One region of the Dielma fastidiosa genome, then DNA from elsewhere that is predicted to be linked to it. Evidence: a T-box and tRNA genes for the amino acid it is inferred to sense, from the RefSeq annotation. Region 1 holds a T-box; the other holds one or more tRNA genes.
What was found. The T-box of region 1 lies ahead of ileS (isoleucine--tRNA ligase). A T-box ahead of a tRNA ligase gene usually reads a tRNA of that ligase, here a tRNA-Ile.
Positions count from the first base shown of each region.

Region 2: it encodes a tRNA-Ile, which carries the amino acid that the T-box ahead of ileS (isoleucine--tRNA ligase) is inferred to sense. The anticodon was not compared.

Region 1 is NZ_QRQL01000001.1:723,879-731,268, forward strand. It holds gene rlmN (dual-specificity RNA methyltransferase RlmN) at 1-388, opposite strand, end outside; gene DWZ33_RS03730 (CpXC domain-containing protein) at 536-1,150, shown strand; gene DWZ33_RS03735 (hypothetical protein) at 1,203-1,664, shown strand; gene ileS (isoleucine--tRNA ligase) at 1,806-4,559, opposite strand; T-box leader at 4,598-4,805, opposite strand; gene DWZ33_RS03745 (DivIVA domain-containing protein) at 4,808-5,266, opposite strand; gene DWZ33_RS03750 (YlmH/Sll1252 family protein) at 5,279-6,037, opposite strand; gene DWZ33_RS03755 (cell division protein SepF) at 6,027-6,428, opposite strand; gene DWZ33_RS03760 (hypothetical protein) at 6,519-6,779, opposite strand; gene DWZ33_RS03765 (SigB/SigF/SigG family RNA polymerase sigma factor) at 6,827-7,390, opposite strand, start outside.
Region 2 is NZ_QRQL01000001.1:298,737-306,126, reverse strand. It holds gene DWZ33_RS01645 (V-type ATP synthase subunit E family protein) at 1-142, shown strand, start outside; gene DWZ33_RS01640 (V-type ATP synthase subunit A) at 174-1,925, shown strand; gene DWZ33_RS01635 (V-type ATP synthase subunit B) at 1,943-3,385, shown strand; gene DWZ33_RS01630 (V-type ATP synthase subunit D) at 3,390-4,022, shown strand; tRNA gene DWZ33_RS01625 (tRNA-Arg) at 4,302-4,378, shown strand; tRNA gene DWZ33_RS01620 (tRNA-Pro) at 4,399-4,475, shown strand; tRNA gene DWZ33_RS01615 (tRNA-Met) at 4,483-4,559, shown strand; tRNA gene DWZ33_RS01610 (tRNA-Ile) at 4,584-4,660, shown strand; tRNA gene DWZ33_RS01605 (tRNA-Ser) at 4,681-4,771, shown strand; tRNA gene DWZ33_RS01600 (tRNA-Met) at 4,814-4,890, shown strand; tRNA gene DWZ33_RS01595 (tRNA-Phe) at 4,894-4,969, shown strand; gene DWZ33_RS01590 (EAL domain-containing protein) at 5,364-6,677, shown strand; gene DWZ33_RS01585 (HAD-IB family hydrolase) at 6,798-7,390, shown strand, end outside.

The sequences.
Region 1 (7,390 bases):
TGCTTAGATTCCGTTTCTTCTTCAATAAACCAGAAGCACAGAAATCACAGCCCATGTTGCAGCCAACCTGTGATGTTACACAGACACTCTTGCCGAATTCATACACCATCATGACCGTTTCAATCAACGAACCGTCACTTAATTCAAACAAATATTTTGTTGTGCCGTCTTTTGAAACTTGTTTTTCCTTGACGACGCATGCTTCAAGCGTAAACATTTCTTTCAGTTTTTCTCTTGTATCTAAACTCAGATCGCTCATTTCATCAATGCTGTTGACACGTTTCCGGTACAGCCATTCAAAAATCTGCTGACCGCGGAACTTTTTCCATCCCTGATCAACACAAAAATCACGAAGCTGATTAAAGGTTAAATCATATAAGCTTTTCATTTTATCACCTTTAGATATTTTACCATAAATTCCAATCATCAACGTAATAAAATGCCAAAACAATCTTAAGCTTTGACTTTAATCAGCCGGCATAGATAACTCCAGCTCATTATGTTATAATCATTACGAACAAGGAGATTAATAATAATGAGTAAATTTCATAAAGAAACATTAAAATGCCCAACCTGTCAGGAAGCCATAGAAGCTGTTTTTTGGGACAGCATTACCATAGATGAGAATGCCGAGATGCAGTTTAAAGAAGATGTAAAGACCGGTAAGTTATTTAAAGCTGTATGTCCGCATTGCAAGATGATGTATCATTTAAACTATCCGCTGCTTTATACCGATAAAACTAATCATTTCATGATTTACTATATTCCTAACGAAAGTAAGAATGCCCAGCTGACATTCCCGGATACAAGTGATACGGCTTATACATACCGCATAGCCGGTACTTATTTTGAATTTATCGAAAAGATTTTGATTTTTGAAAATCATTTGAATGATATTGTTATTGAATTAATTAAAGCGGTCATGCTTCAGAAAGAGAAAAATCTTCAAAAAAGTCAAGGCGTCTACTTTGCCGCCCTTTCCGATAAGAAGCTGTCTTTTCAGATTCTCGGCCATGAGCATGCCTTTATCAGTTATCCAAGAGACGCTTATGAAGAATTAGCAAAGGGATTAAAATTCAAAGCGGTCGATGATTTCCAGCTGATTAATCTGAAAACCTTTAATAACTTCTTAATCAGCAATAACCAATAGCATAAATCAACTAAGCGAGGATAAACACGCAATTTAAGGGGAGGCTGAATTAATGCTGACAAAACCAATGCATGGCTGGAGTGATTTTCAATTAGCCGGAACTTCTGTGTATGGATTGAGTTATCTTGATGATATTGCAATCGAATGGGTGACGCAGGCAATCCACGGTCTTGAAACAATGCTGCCATTCTGTGTTAAGGGATTTTTAGAACCAAACCGCTTTTTATGTACAGTAAGCTACTGGAACTGTCATATTATATGTGAAGATGATGAACGCTATCCGTTAAATAAAAAAGATGTCATCAATGAGCTTTCTCATACGAATATGCTGCAATTTTGCCAAGCGCTTTATGATGATATAAGTCAGAATTTAGATGAATGGGCAGCCTTTGTAGATTACGATAATGAAGACATGGTTAAAAAGAAAGAGATGCTTGCTGAAAAACTAATGATTTTAAAAAGGCTGATATCAGAAAGAGAGGAATGGTTTGGCGATAATCGCTGTTTCCTCTAATCAGCCCCTACTTAATCTCATATGAAAATTCAAAATTATTCTAACAATATTTTATTTGCTAAGAACTGTCAATCAGTTCTTTTTTCTTAACAAGAAAATCCTCCTGACAGGCACCAGCCTATCAAGAGGATTCTTTTATTTCTATTCAGGTTTGAATTCAGGATATTCCCTCTTTACAACCTCAGCACAGCGGTCGCACAGACCATGCTCATTGGTATCATTATGAACAGTCCAGCAGCGAGGACATACGATGCCGTCCATCTTTTCAACGGCAACTGAACATACCTCATAGGCTTTCAGGGCTGTATTTGTCAATACCGCTTCTGAGACAATCAGCCATTGCGCAAACTTGCCGCCCAGCATTTCATCAACGATTTTCGCATCTTCTTCACTCAGATTCACAAGAACCTTAGCTTCCAATGATTTACCGATAATCTTCTCAGCACGGGCTTCTTCCAATGCCTTAAAGATATCCGAGCGAATCAGCAGCAGACGTTCCATCTTCGCTTTAATCGCTTCCGCATTTTCGATTTCCATAGTCTTAGGGAAAGTCTGCAGATGGATGCTTTCACTGCCCGGCTTAAAGAAATCATTAATCTCTTCAGCTGTATGAACGAGAATCGGCGCCCACAGACGCAGCAGCGCATCACAGCACATAGCTAAAACACTTTGTACCTGACGGCGGCGCGGATCATTCTTCGCTTCAATATACAGGATATCTTTTGTGAAATCCAGATAATAAGCACTCAGCTCATTCGTCATGTAATTTGTTAAAGTGCTGGTTACATTCGCAAAATCAAATTCATCATAGCTCTTGATAACCTCTTCAATTACTTCATTCAGCTTGATAATCATGTATTTATCAATATCTGTAAGATCCTTGACAGCTACCAGTTCATGCTCCGTGAAATCTTCAGGATTGATATTGGCTAACAAGAAACGGAAAGTATTTCTAACCTTACGATAGTTTTCCGCACATTGCTTCAAAATATCATCAGATACACGAACATCTGCCTGATAATCGATAGAAGCGCCCCATAAGCGGAGAATATCAGCACCATACTGTTTCATTACCTTTTCCGGTGATACTGAATTACCGCCTGATTTAGACATTTTCTCACCCTTGCCGTCAAGAATAAAGCCATGGCTTAATACTTGGCGATAAGGTGCAACACCGTACATCGCAACAGCAATAATTAAAGATGAATTAAACCAGCCGCGGTATTGGTCACTGCCTTCTAAATATAGATCTGACGGGAATTTCATGCCGCGTTCAACTAATACACCAGTATGTGATGAACCGGAGTCAAACCAAACATCCATCGTATCCAGTTCTTTACGGAATTGGTTATTCGGTGAACCAGGATGCGTAAAGCCTGCCGGCAGCAGATCCTTCGCTTCACGCTCAAACCATACATTACTGCCGAATTCACGGAACAGGCCAGCTACATGCTTAAACACCTTTTCATCCATAATCGGCGTATTATCTTCAGCATAGAAAATAGGAATTGGCACACCCCATGCACGCTGACGGGAAATACACCAGTCACCGCGGTCACGAATCATGTTGTAAAGGCGTGTCTCACCCCATGCCGGTGTCCATTTTACTTCTTTGATTTGTTCCAGCAGCTTTTCACGAATCTTATCAATGGAAGCAAACCACTGATCCGTTGCACGGAAAATAATTGGCTTCTTGGTACGCCAGTCATGCGGATAGGAGTGAGTGATCCATTCCATCTTCATCAATGCGCCTAATTCATCCAATTTCATCACAACTGTCTTATTGGCGTCATCCACAAACTGCCCCTTTAAGAAATCACCGGCCTCAGCCGTCAGACAGCCATGCTCATCTACCGGACACAGGGCAGGCAAGCCATATTTACAGCCAACGATGAAGTCATCCATACCATGTCCCGGAGCCGTATGTACACAGCCTGTACCAGCTTCCGCCGTAACATAATCACCCAGAATAATCACACTGGTGCGGTCATAGAACGGATGCTTGGTCGTAATCATTTCAAGCTCTTTGCCCTTAAATGTTTTCAGGATTTCTTTTTCCTGTAAACCAAATTTTTCCCATAAGCTGTCAACCAATTCTTTTAAGACAACCAAATTACCCTTTTCACTCTTCACTAAAGCGTATTCCAGACGTTCATTTAAGCAGATTGCCAGATTCGCCGGGATAGTCCACGGGGTTGTTGTCCAAATAACAAAACTATCAGTTTCTGGATTCAGCAAGCCTTTGCCGTCTTCAACATTAAACTTCACGAAAATAGTCGGTGAATTGATATCATGATACTCAATTTCAGCCTCAGCTAACGCACTTTCACTGGATGGTGACCAATAAACAGGCTTTAACCCCTTATAAATTAAACCATCCATCGCCATTTTGCCAAAAATCTCAATCTGGCGGCTTTCAAATTCCTTCTGTAATGTAATATAAGGATGATCATAATCAGCGACTGTACCCAGTGCCTTTTGATCCTTCATCTGATTCGCTACCTGCTCCATCGCATAATCATAGCAGTGCTTTCTGAATTCAGCTAATTCCATTTTCTTACGGTCATAACCAAGCTTCTGCATCGCATTTTCAATCGGCAAGCCGTGAGTATCCCAGCCCGGCACAAAATCAACGCGGTAGCCTTCCATAAACTTAGAACGATTGATAATATCCTTTAATGTCTTATTCAGCGCATGACCGATATGCATAGCGCCATTGGCATACGGAGGCCCGTCATGCAATACAAAATCCTCTGCCCCCGCTCTTTTTTCCAGCATCTTCTCATAGAGATGCATTGATTCCCAACGCTCTTGAAATTTTGGTTCTTTGCTTGGCAGTTTCCCTCTCATTTCAAATTCAGTCTTGGGCATCAGTAATGTGTCTTTAAAATCCATTTCTCTTTTCCTCCCTGAAACATAAAAAAACGTCCTCATCTAAGGACGCTGACAACGTGGTACCACCTTAGTTCACAGCTTGCACTGTGCACTCTTTCCCCTATAACGCAAGGCTTTACGGATTTCCCTACTCAATTCAGAAAATCAGCTCCTAAGTGATCTCCATATGAACTTCACTCTGATTTCCACCAGCCATCAGATCTCTATGCATTCATTCATAAGGCACGTCTTATTCACAGCTTTTACTTTTAATCTTTTAATAAACTCAAATCCGGCAGCGGCGGAACTTCAAACGATTCCAATGCATTCGTCAGTTCTTCAAGCTGTTCCATCATCCGGCTTTTTACCTCACCGGTTTCTTCACCAAGCTTGCTGACTTCAAGCAGAATCTGCCTAGCCGAAGCCAATGCCTCCTGAATGATCACATCCGCATTATCCTGGGCCGTCGCTACGATCACATTTGCCTCACGCAAAGCAATCCGTGCGATATCTTCAGCCGCCTGTTCCTTCATCCGCAGTTCACCTGACAATGTCGTATATTTTTCTTTCATATCCTGACATTGCTTTTCTAATGTTTCACAGCGATCCGTATACAGCTCCAGCTTTTTTTTCAGTTCGTCAAGGTCATCACTCATGCGCCCGATGCAATCATCGACCTGATAGCGGTTATAACCGTTACGCATTGTTTCAAATTGTATCTTTGACATTGTGCTCACCCCTTACTGAAATAGTCCCAGTTCAATCACATAGTTATCTTTTTTTGTCTGCTTGCATATACCTTTATAGATAAAACGTCCATATCCGCGGATTGAAAGCACAGCATTATTATTGCACAATGCGCTGCAATCTTCAAGCAGAAGATGATTCACCTGCACATTTCCGCCCTTAATTAAAGCCGCAGCCTTGCTTCTGGATAAATTGCAGCAAGCAGCAACCAAGGTATCCAAACGATTGCCGGAGACAATTTTCTGCATCCAGCGGATATCCTTTTCAATGACAGCCGGCTGATCACAGACTTTAAAGCGGATTGAAGCCCGGCCAATCTTACGGCATTCATCAATAATATATTGTGCTACCTCACTGACAGTATATACATAAATCACACCCTCTTTAACACTGATATCACCAAACTGATCGCTGCGCAGGCCAATATTCAGCAAAGCACCCAGCGCATCACGATGACTCAGCTTAACATAGGTCTGAGCATACTCCGCCTTCAAAAGTGTCAGATCGACTTTTTGATCTTCTGATTCATCAAAACATAGCAGCGCCCGTTTTTTCTCCGCTTCTGGATAACCGCCGTCAAGCTTCATAAAACAGCGGCTGCCAACAACCTTCTTCAGCACTTCCTGCTCAGGTTCATTTAAAAAAGGTGTGATAATCTGACGATGCTTAAACACAACCGCATCTACTAGATCATCAAACCGTTTTGCTTGTTCTTCATATCCTTTAAAATGAATCAGCCAATCATTGTTCATCTTCACCATCAACGTTGATCTTACCGTTTACACCAATTGATTTCGGCGCGCACAGGATAACATTCTGACCAATTTTCTGAATCGTTCCATCAAGTGCAAAAACAACACCTGTCAAAAAGTCAATCGTACGCTGAGCATAATCACGCTGTAACTTATGTAAATTAATCACGGCAGCTTTATTATCCTTTAAACGGCGTCCAATCTCTTGAGCCTCATCAAAAGAACGTGGTTCAAACAATACCATTTTTGTATCAAAACTGGCATTAGAAACAACTTTAGACTTAGGTGCTTCGTATTTACTGATTGCCTGAACTTCCTCAGGGTCTAGTTCCAGTACTTCATCTTCATCCATTGGAGCTATAAATTCTTTAAATTTATCTTTGATTCCCATAATGACTCCTCCATATGCTTTTTCATTATATCATATCCCTTCCAATAAAAAAAAGGAAAAGTCAAAACTTTCCTTTCTTTCACAGAATTTTCATCGACTTTTATCGACAAAGACACGTTCTTTCTTCACTAATATGACATCTTCTCCGATATTGGTAATCTGTTCGACATTAATCTTTTCACAGCAGTCATTAAACAGCCATGGCAAAAAACGTGCAATTCCCCGTTTTATTTCACAGACATAAATCGTTTTTACACAAAGACACTGATCCAGCTCCATATCACTGATCAGGCCAAGCTCCTTGCCGTCAACACTGATTACTTTTTTGTGCAGCAATTCATTCAGCTTCATATGATCACCTATTCTAGTCTATGGTGAAATTTAAAAAAAGTTCCTGTTTAATCAAATTCTTTTCTTAAACAGGCAATCGCACTCTTTTCCAGCCTTGACACCTGAGCCTGTGAAATCCCCATTTCGCGGGCTATTTCACTTTGCGTATTGTCGAGAAAATAGCGTTTACGCAGAATCTCTAATTCCTTAGGCTGAAGATTTTTCATACTCTTCTTTAAAGTCAGCAGATTATTCAGCAAAGCAATTTCATCCTTGCTGTCCTTAATCTGATCAACAAGCATCATCTCATCACCGTCACTGTTATACATCGGCTCAAAAATAGAAACGACACTCTGTACTGAATCCAATGCTTCCACAACATCCTTGACTTTGACCTCACACGCCTGCGCCAGATATTCAATGCTTGGTTCACAGCTGTTTTCATGCATATAGGCTTCTTTTATTTTGAAGATCTGATAAGCCAAATCCCGGCAGTGACGAGATACCCGCATGACCTGATTATCACGCAGATAGCGCTTAATTTCACCCATAATCATCGGTACCGCATAAGTCGAAAAACGCACCTCATGCTTTAAATCAAAATTATCGATTGATTTAATCAAGCCGATACA
Region 2 (7,390 bases), 430 kb from region 1:
TAAAATTAATGCGTCGATTGCGATGGGCGGCTTTATTTTTGAGAATGCCCTCAGTCATGCAGTTTATGATGAAACGCTGGATGCCGCGTTTAAGGATCAGCATGAATGGTTTGCTAATCATTCAGGTCTAATTATCCAATAAGAAAGCAGGCAAACCTGCAAGAGGTGATAAAGTGAGTGAAAATGTAATTTATTCAATCAACGGGCCTGTTATAACTGTTAAGGATGCAACTGATTTTTCAATGCTGGAAATGGTTTATGTCGGCAATGCCCGATTAATTGGTGAAGTTATTTCAATCAATAAGGGTAAAACGACAATTCAGGTTTATGAATCAACGACCGGTCTGCGGCCGGGTGAGCCTGTATTCAGCACAGGAAATCCAATCAGTTTAACACTTGGACCTGGTATTTTAAGAAATATTTTTGACGGCATTGAACGGCCGTTAAAAGAAATAGAGAAAGAATCCGGCGCGTTTATCGCGACCGGCAGTGCGGTGGCGCCGCTTGATGAGGAGCAATTATGGGATGTGACATTATGCGTCAAGCCTAATGATGAAGTTGCGGGCGGTACAATTTATGCCACTGTTCCTGAAACGAAACTGATTGAGCACAAATGTATGGTGCCTCCTTATCAGCAGGGAAAGGTGACTTGGGTTGCACCTAATGGTCAATATAAGATTAATGATGTGGTTATGAAATTTGCGGATGCTGAGGGCAACGAGCATGAATGTACGCTTTGCCAGAAATGGCCGATTAAAAATGCCCGTCCAGTTAAGCATCGTCTGCCGATTTCGATTCCATTGATTACCGGCCAGCGGGTTGTTGATACACTGTTCCCAATTGCGAAGGGTGGTACGGCAGCTGTGCCGGGCGGCTTTGGTACAGGGAAGACAATGATGCAGCATCAGCTTGCTAAATGGTGTGATGCGGATATTATCGTTTATGTCGGCTGCGGTGAGCGCGGTAATGAGATGACTCAGGTTCTTGAAGAATTTCAGGAGCTGATCGACCCGAAGAGCAACTGCCCGCTGACTGACCGTACCGTTTTAATTGCGAATACGTCTAACATGCCGGTAGCTGCCCGTGAGGCTAGTATTTATACAGGAATTACGCTGGCTGAATACTATCGTGATATGGGCTATCATGTAGCAATCATGGCTGACTCAACGTCACGCTGGGCTGAAGCTTTGCGTGAAATCAGCGGCCGTTTGGAAGAAATGCCGGCTGAAGAAGGCTTCCCAGCTTATCTGCCGTCAAGGATTTCTCAATTCTATGAACGTGCCGGCTATATGGAAACATTAAACGGACAGGAAGGTTCGGTTTCAATTATCGGTGCCGTTTCGCCGCAAGGTTCAGATTTCTCAGAACCGGTAACACAGAATACAAAACGCTTTGTACGCTGCTTCTGGGCATTGGATAAGGCGTTGGCTTATGCCCGCCATTATGCGGCAGTAAACTGGACATTGAGTTATAGTGAATATATTCCGGATTTAGAAAAATGGTACAGCAAACACGTTGATCCGCGTTTTATGCGTGACCGTCAGGAAATCGCAGCAATTCTTGCGGAAGAAACTAAATTGATGGAAATTGTTAAATTGATTGGTTCTGATGTATTGCCTGATGATCAGAAATTAACGATTGAAATTGCTAAACTGATTCGTGTAGGTTATTTGCAGCAGAATGCTTTCCATCCGGAGGATACGTATGTACCGCTTGAAAAGCAGCTGAAGATGATGGATGTTATTCTGCATTTAAATCGCCGCTGCAAAGAAGCTATCGCTAAAAATATACCGGTGAGCACAATTATGCAGCTGGGTTTATTTGATAAGGTTGTCAAGATGAAATACGATGTGCCTAATAATAATCTTGCACTTCTTGATACTTATAAGGATATGATCGATAAAGCGATGCTGACGATCCAATAGAAGGGAGGAATTCGTTAATGAGCCTTCAATATGTAGGTTTAAGTGAAATAAATGGCCCGCTTGTCGTGCTTGATAATGTTGAAAATGCCAGCTTTGATGAGATGGTAGAAATCGCATTAAAAGATGGCCGCACAAGAATGGGCAGAATTGTAGAAATTGAAGGAAAGCGATGTGTGATTCAGGTTTTTGAAGGAACTAATACACTTTCTTTAACAAATACCAAAACCAGATTGCTGGGTCATCCGATGGAGATGCCGCTTTCTAAGGAAATTTTAGGCCGTACATTTAATGGTGCTGGGGTACCTATCGACGGACTTGGCAGTGTATTTGCGGAAAAACGGGCCGATATCAATGGCCAGCCGCTGAATCCGGTATCCCGTGTTTATCCGCGTAACTATATTAATACAGGAATCTCATCCATCGATTGTCTGATGACGCTGATCCGCGGTCAGAAGCTGCCGATTTTCTCTGGCAGCGGTTTGCCGCATAATCAGTTGGCAGTGCAGATCGTCAAGCAGGCCAAGGTTGCCGATGATGAAGGAAAAGGCTTTGGTGTTGTCTTTGCTGCTATGGGTGTTACCAATGATGTCGCTGATTATTTTAAACGTTCTTTTGAAGAAGCAGGAGTTATGGAAAGAGTTGTGATGTTTATCAATCTTTCTAATGACCCGATTATTGAACGTATTTTAACACCGCGCTGTGCCTTAACAGCCGCTGAGTATCTTGCTTATGAGCATGATATGCATATTTTGGTCATCAATACTGATATCACATCTTATTGTGAAGCATTGCGTGAATTCTCTTCCAGTAAAGGAGAGATTCCAGGCCGTAAAGGCTATCCGGGCTATCTGTACTCAGATCTGGCATCACTTTATGAAAGAGCAGGTATTATTAAGGGCGCTAAAGGATCGGTGACGCAGATTCCAATTCTGACCATGCCAAATGATGATATTACGCATCCGGTACCCGATTTAACTGGGTATATTACAGAGGGACAGATTTCGTTGGATCGTAATTTAACAGCGATGGGGATTTATCCGCCGGTAGGCGTACTGCCTTCTTTATCACGACTGATGAAGGACGGCATCGGTGAAGGGTATACAAGAGCCGATCATTCAGCGGTAAGCAATCAGCTTTTTGCCTGCTATGCCAAGGTACAGGATGCCCGCTCACTTGCCTCAGTTATCGGTGAGGATGAGCTTTCTGACGCGGATAAGCAATATATGCAGTTTGGCAAGCTTTTTGAACAGCATTTTATCAATCAGGGATTTGATGAGAATCGCTCAATCGATGAAACGTTGGATCTTGGCTGGTCACTGCTATCCGTTTTGCCTAAAAATGAGTTGGATCGTGTAGATGATGCAGTCCTTGATCAATTCTATGATCATGAAGCAGCAGTTAAACGGTTTGATCTAAAAGAAGAAACGATCATTAAAGAATTAGCAAACCAGGGAGCGTAAGCCTATGGCTAATCAGGTAGCTCCGACAAAAGGTAATTTGATTGCCACTAAGAAATCACTGTCATTAGCATCTTTAGGTTATGATCTGATGGACCGTAAGCGTAATATCTTGATTCGTGAAATGATGGAGCAGGTTGAAAATGTGAAAATGCTTCGTGATGAAATAACCAAGACATATGCTGTCGCTTATTATGCTCTGCAGGAGGCCAATATGTCATTGGGTCTGATTACTGATATCGTCGATGCGATACCGGTAGATAATGGGCTTCAAGTCAGTTACCGCAGTGTTATGGGTGTGGAACTGCCGAAGATTCATTATGAAAAGCAGCCGATGGAATTGACGTATGGACTGGAGCGAGCAAATTCTAAGCTGGATTATGCCTACCGCTGCTTTGCGAAGGTTAAGGAAATGACAATTGTACTGGCAGAGGTTGAAAACAGCGTTTATCGGCTTGCTAATACGATACGCAAGACGCAAAAGCGGGCTAACGCTTTGAAGAATATTGTGATTCCTGATTTTAAGCTGACGGTAAAGAATATCAGTGACGCGCTTGAAGAAAAAGAGCGTGAAGAATTCTCGCGTCAGAAGGTAATCAAAACAACTAAGGATAAAATAAAAGAGGAAGCTGCCGAGTAAAATCGGCGGTTTTCTTTTGCGTTTTTTATGATTTGGGAATAAAAGTGTTTGCTTCAGGGCATACTTGATACGGAAAGTTACAGACAGAAAAGCTGTTTTAGTGAATATGTGTTTCAGCCTTTTAAGCATCAAGTGTGAGAATCAGCCTATTTAAAGGCTTCTGCGGCAATCGGGAAATTATTGATTAAAAAAATTAAAAAAAGTTAAAAAAATACTTGCATTATCTAAAGGTATTTGGTATTATAAATGGGCACTGATGAGACAGTGCGAAACACCGATGCGCCATTAGCTCAACTGGATAGAGCGTTTGACTACGGATCAAAAGGTTGTGGGTTCGATTCCTGCATGGCGCGCCATTTAATTTAATGTTTGTCGACGGGATGTAGCACAGCTTGGTAGTGCACTTGATTTGGGATCAAGGGGTCGCAGGTTCGAATCCTGTCATCCCGACCATTAATTTGGCTGGGTAGCTTAGTTGGCTAGAGCATCCGGTTCATACCCGGAAGGTCGTGGGTTCGAGTCCCACCCCAGCCACCAACTTATAGATCTAATTAAGGATGCGGACCCTTAGCTCAGTTGGTTAGAGCATCCGGCTCATAACCGGCGGGTCGTAGGTTCGAGTCCTACAGGGTCCACCAGCTTATTTTAAATTGAATATGGAGGAATACCCAAGTGGCTGAAGGGTCCGGTCTTGAAAACCGGTAGGTCGTGCGAGCGGCGCCTGGGTTCGAATCCCAGTTCCTCCGCCATTAAAAAAAGGTTAACAATTTCCTTAAAATTGTAATATATATCGCGGGATAGAGCAGTCTGGTAGCTCGTCGGGCTCATAACCCGGAGGTCGTTGGTTCAAATCCTTCTCCCGCAACCAAATGGTTCCGTAGCTCAGTCGGTAGAGCAAAGGACTGAAAATCCTTGTGTCGTTGGTTCGATTCCGACCGGAACCACCATTTGAAAACAATCCCTAGAAGTGAGGATAAGCCTTATTTCTAGGGTTTTTTTTGATTTTTGATATATCACTTAAATGTTCTAGATAAGGTCATGCCTATTTTATGACTATAAAAAGATGTTGATTTACCTTTTTATTGAGTTAAAATTAAGAATAGAAAGATTTTTGAGTTAGGAAAATTTTATTTTAGGTTTTATTTGAATTAAACGAAAGCCTGTGATTGAATAGCAGTTATATAGATTTCAATAATTAAGTTGAATAGAAAGTTTGATTGCAGGAGTAAGGGCCAATAAGGGCTAGTTCAGCGTACTTACTGATGATCATAAAGCTTAAAAGTTTGATTGCTTTATGAATTTTTGGTATAATTATCTAAATGCTGATGTGAGGTATTTTCAATGGTAAAGCAAACAACAAATAACGATCAAATTGATGAAATAACAGGCCGACCTAGTGCAGTGTGGCTAAGGCATATATATAAAGAAACAGTTTCGAAGGATTGTCAGCATTATGTATTTGCTACTGCAAATATTAAAGATTTTCGTTACTTCAATCTCAAATATGGTTTTGAACAGGGTAATCAAATCCTTAAAATAGTGCTTGACTGTCTTTATCATCATCTTGATGATAAAAGCTATGCGGCAAGAGTCTATGCTGATGAATTTCATCTTTTAATCTATTGTGAAGACTGTGATGCTTTTGTAGATAAGTTTTTAGTGCCATTTGTTGATGAGCTTTTTGATGTGGAAGAGCCAATGCTTTATCATAATATTTATATGTCTTTTGGTCTTTATAAGCTGGAGCATCCTAATGAGGACTATGCTCATATCTCGAATAAGGCTGAAATAGCCCGCTTGGAATGCCGTGAGCTTAAGCATCGTTCATTTAGCTTTGATGATTTAAATAAACAGAAGTATGATGAATACATGATGCGTCATGCCTTAAATGGCAAGCTGACAGAAGCGCGGCTAAATAAAGAATTTGTTCCTTATATCCAGCCTAAAATTGATCTGTCCAGCGAACAGATAGTTGGCGGCGAGATTTTAATGCGCTGGATCAATGAACAGGGTGAATTAATCCCTTTAACGAATTTCTTTTTTTCATTAAATGAAAAAGGTGATATTTATTTGATTGATCTGTATTTGTTTGATCAGGTTTGTCATTGGATGAATCAGCGCTTGAAAGCAAAGCTGCCTTTGGTGCCGGTAAGTTTTAATATAACCAATACTTCTTTCTTTGATATTAATTTTCTTGATGATTATTTAAATATTCTGCATCAATATGAGATTCCCAAGGAATATATTGAATTTGAATTTTTAGAGGATATTCAATATGGCTTGAATGAGCAGGTCATTGAAACCATTGAGAAGCTGAAAGCGATTGGTTTTACATGTTCTCTGGATGATTTTGGCAGCGGTTATTCTTCTTATAATGTATTATTAAAAACACAGGTTGATATTATCAAGCTGGATCGAATGTTTTTCCAGAAGCAGTTAACTGAGAAGTATGCGAAGATGCTGAATTACACCATCCTTGCATTAAAGGAAATGGATCTTAAAATTCTTGCAGAAGGTGTTGAAACTAAGGAATATGTTGACTTTCTTAAGTCTGCAGGCTGTGATTATGTGCAGGGATTCTATTATTATAAACCGATGCCGCTTGATGAATTCCAACAGCTGATTGATAAACAGGCAGAGGTTCAAACAGCTTAAAGGTTAGAATAAGGCAGAAGCTATTGAGGGTTATAACTCAAGCGGCTGCCTTTTTTGATTGCCAGAGTGTTTTTTGTAATAAGAAAAAGGTATAATATAAAAAAGTATAGGAGGTTTACAATGAAAAGGACAGCGGCATTTTTTGATATTGACGGAACGATTTATCGGGAAGGTCTAATTACTGAATTATTTAAGAAATTTGTGACTCATGAGCTTGTTGATCAGACACGCTGGCATGATGATGTCCGGCCGGTTTTTATGAAATGGGATCGCCGACAAGGGGAATATGATGATTATTTGATGAAAATGACAGATATATTTAAGGAAACCATTGTGGGTCTGTCTGAGGAACATGTTAAATTTATTGCCGCTAAGGTCATTGAACAGAAAGGAGATCGGGTATATACATTTACCCGTGATGAAATTTTGATGCATCGCAGACTAGGGCATTTGGTGATTGCGATATCGGGGTCACCTTATGAATTGGTTAGTGAAATGGCGGCTAAGTATGCGTTTGATGATTTTCGCGGTACAGTATATAAAACAGATGAAAAGGGTTGTTATACAGGTGAAATCATACCGATGTGGGATTCCCGCAGCAAGCAGAAAGCCATTCAGCAATTATGCAGTGAATATGATCTTGATTTGAATGAATGTTATGCTTATGGAGATACGACAGGTGATTTCACGATGTTTCAGCATGTGGGACATCC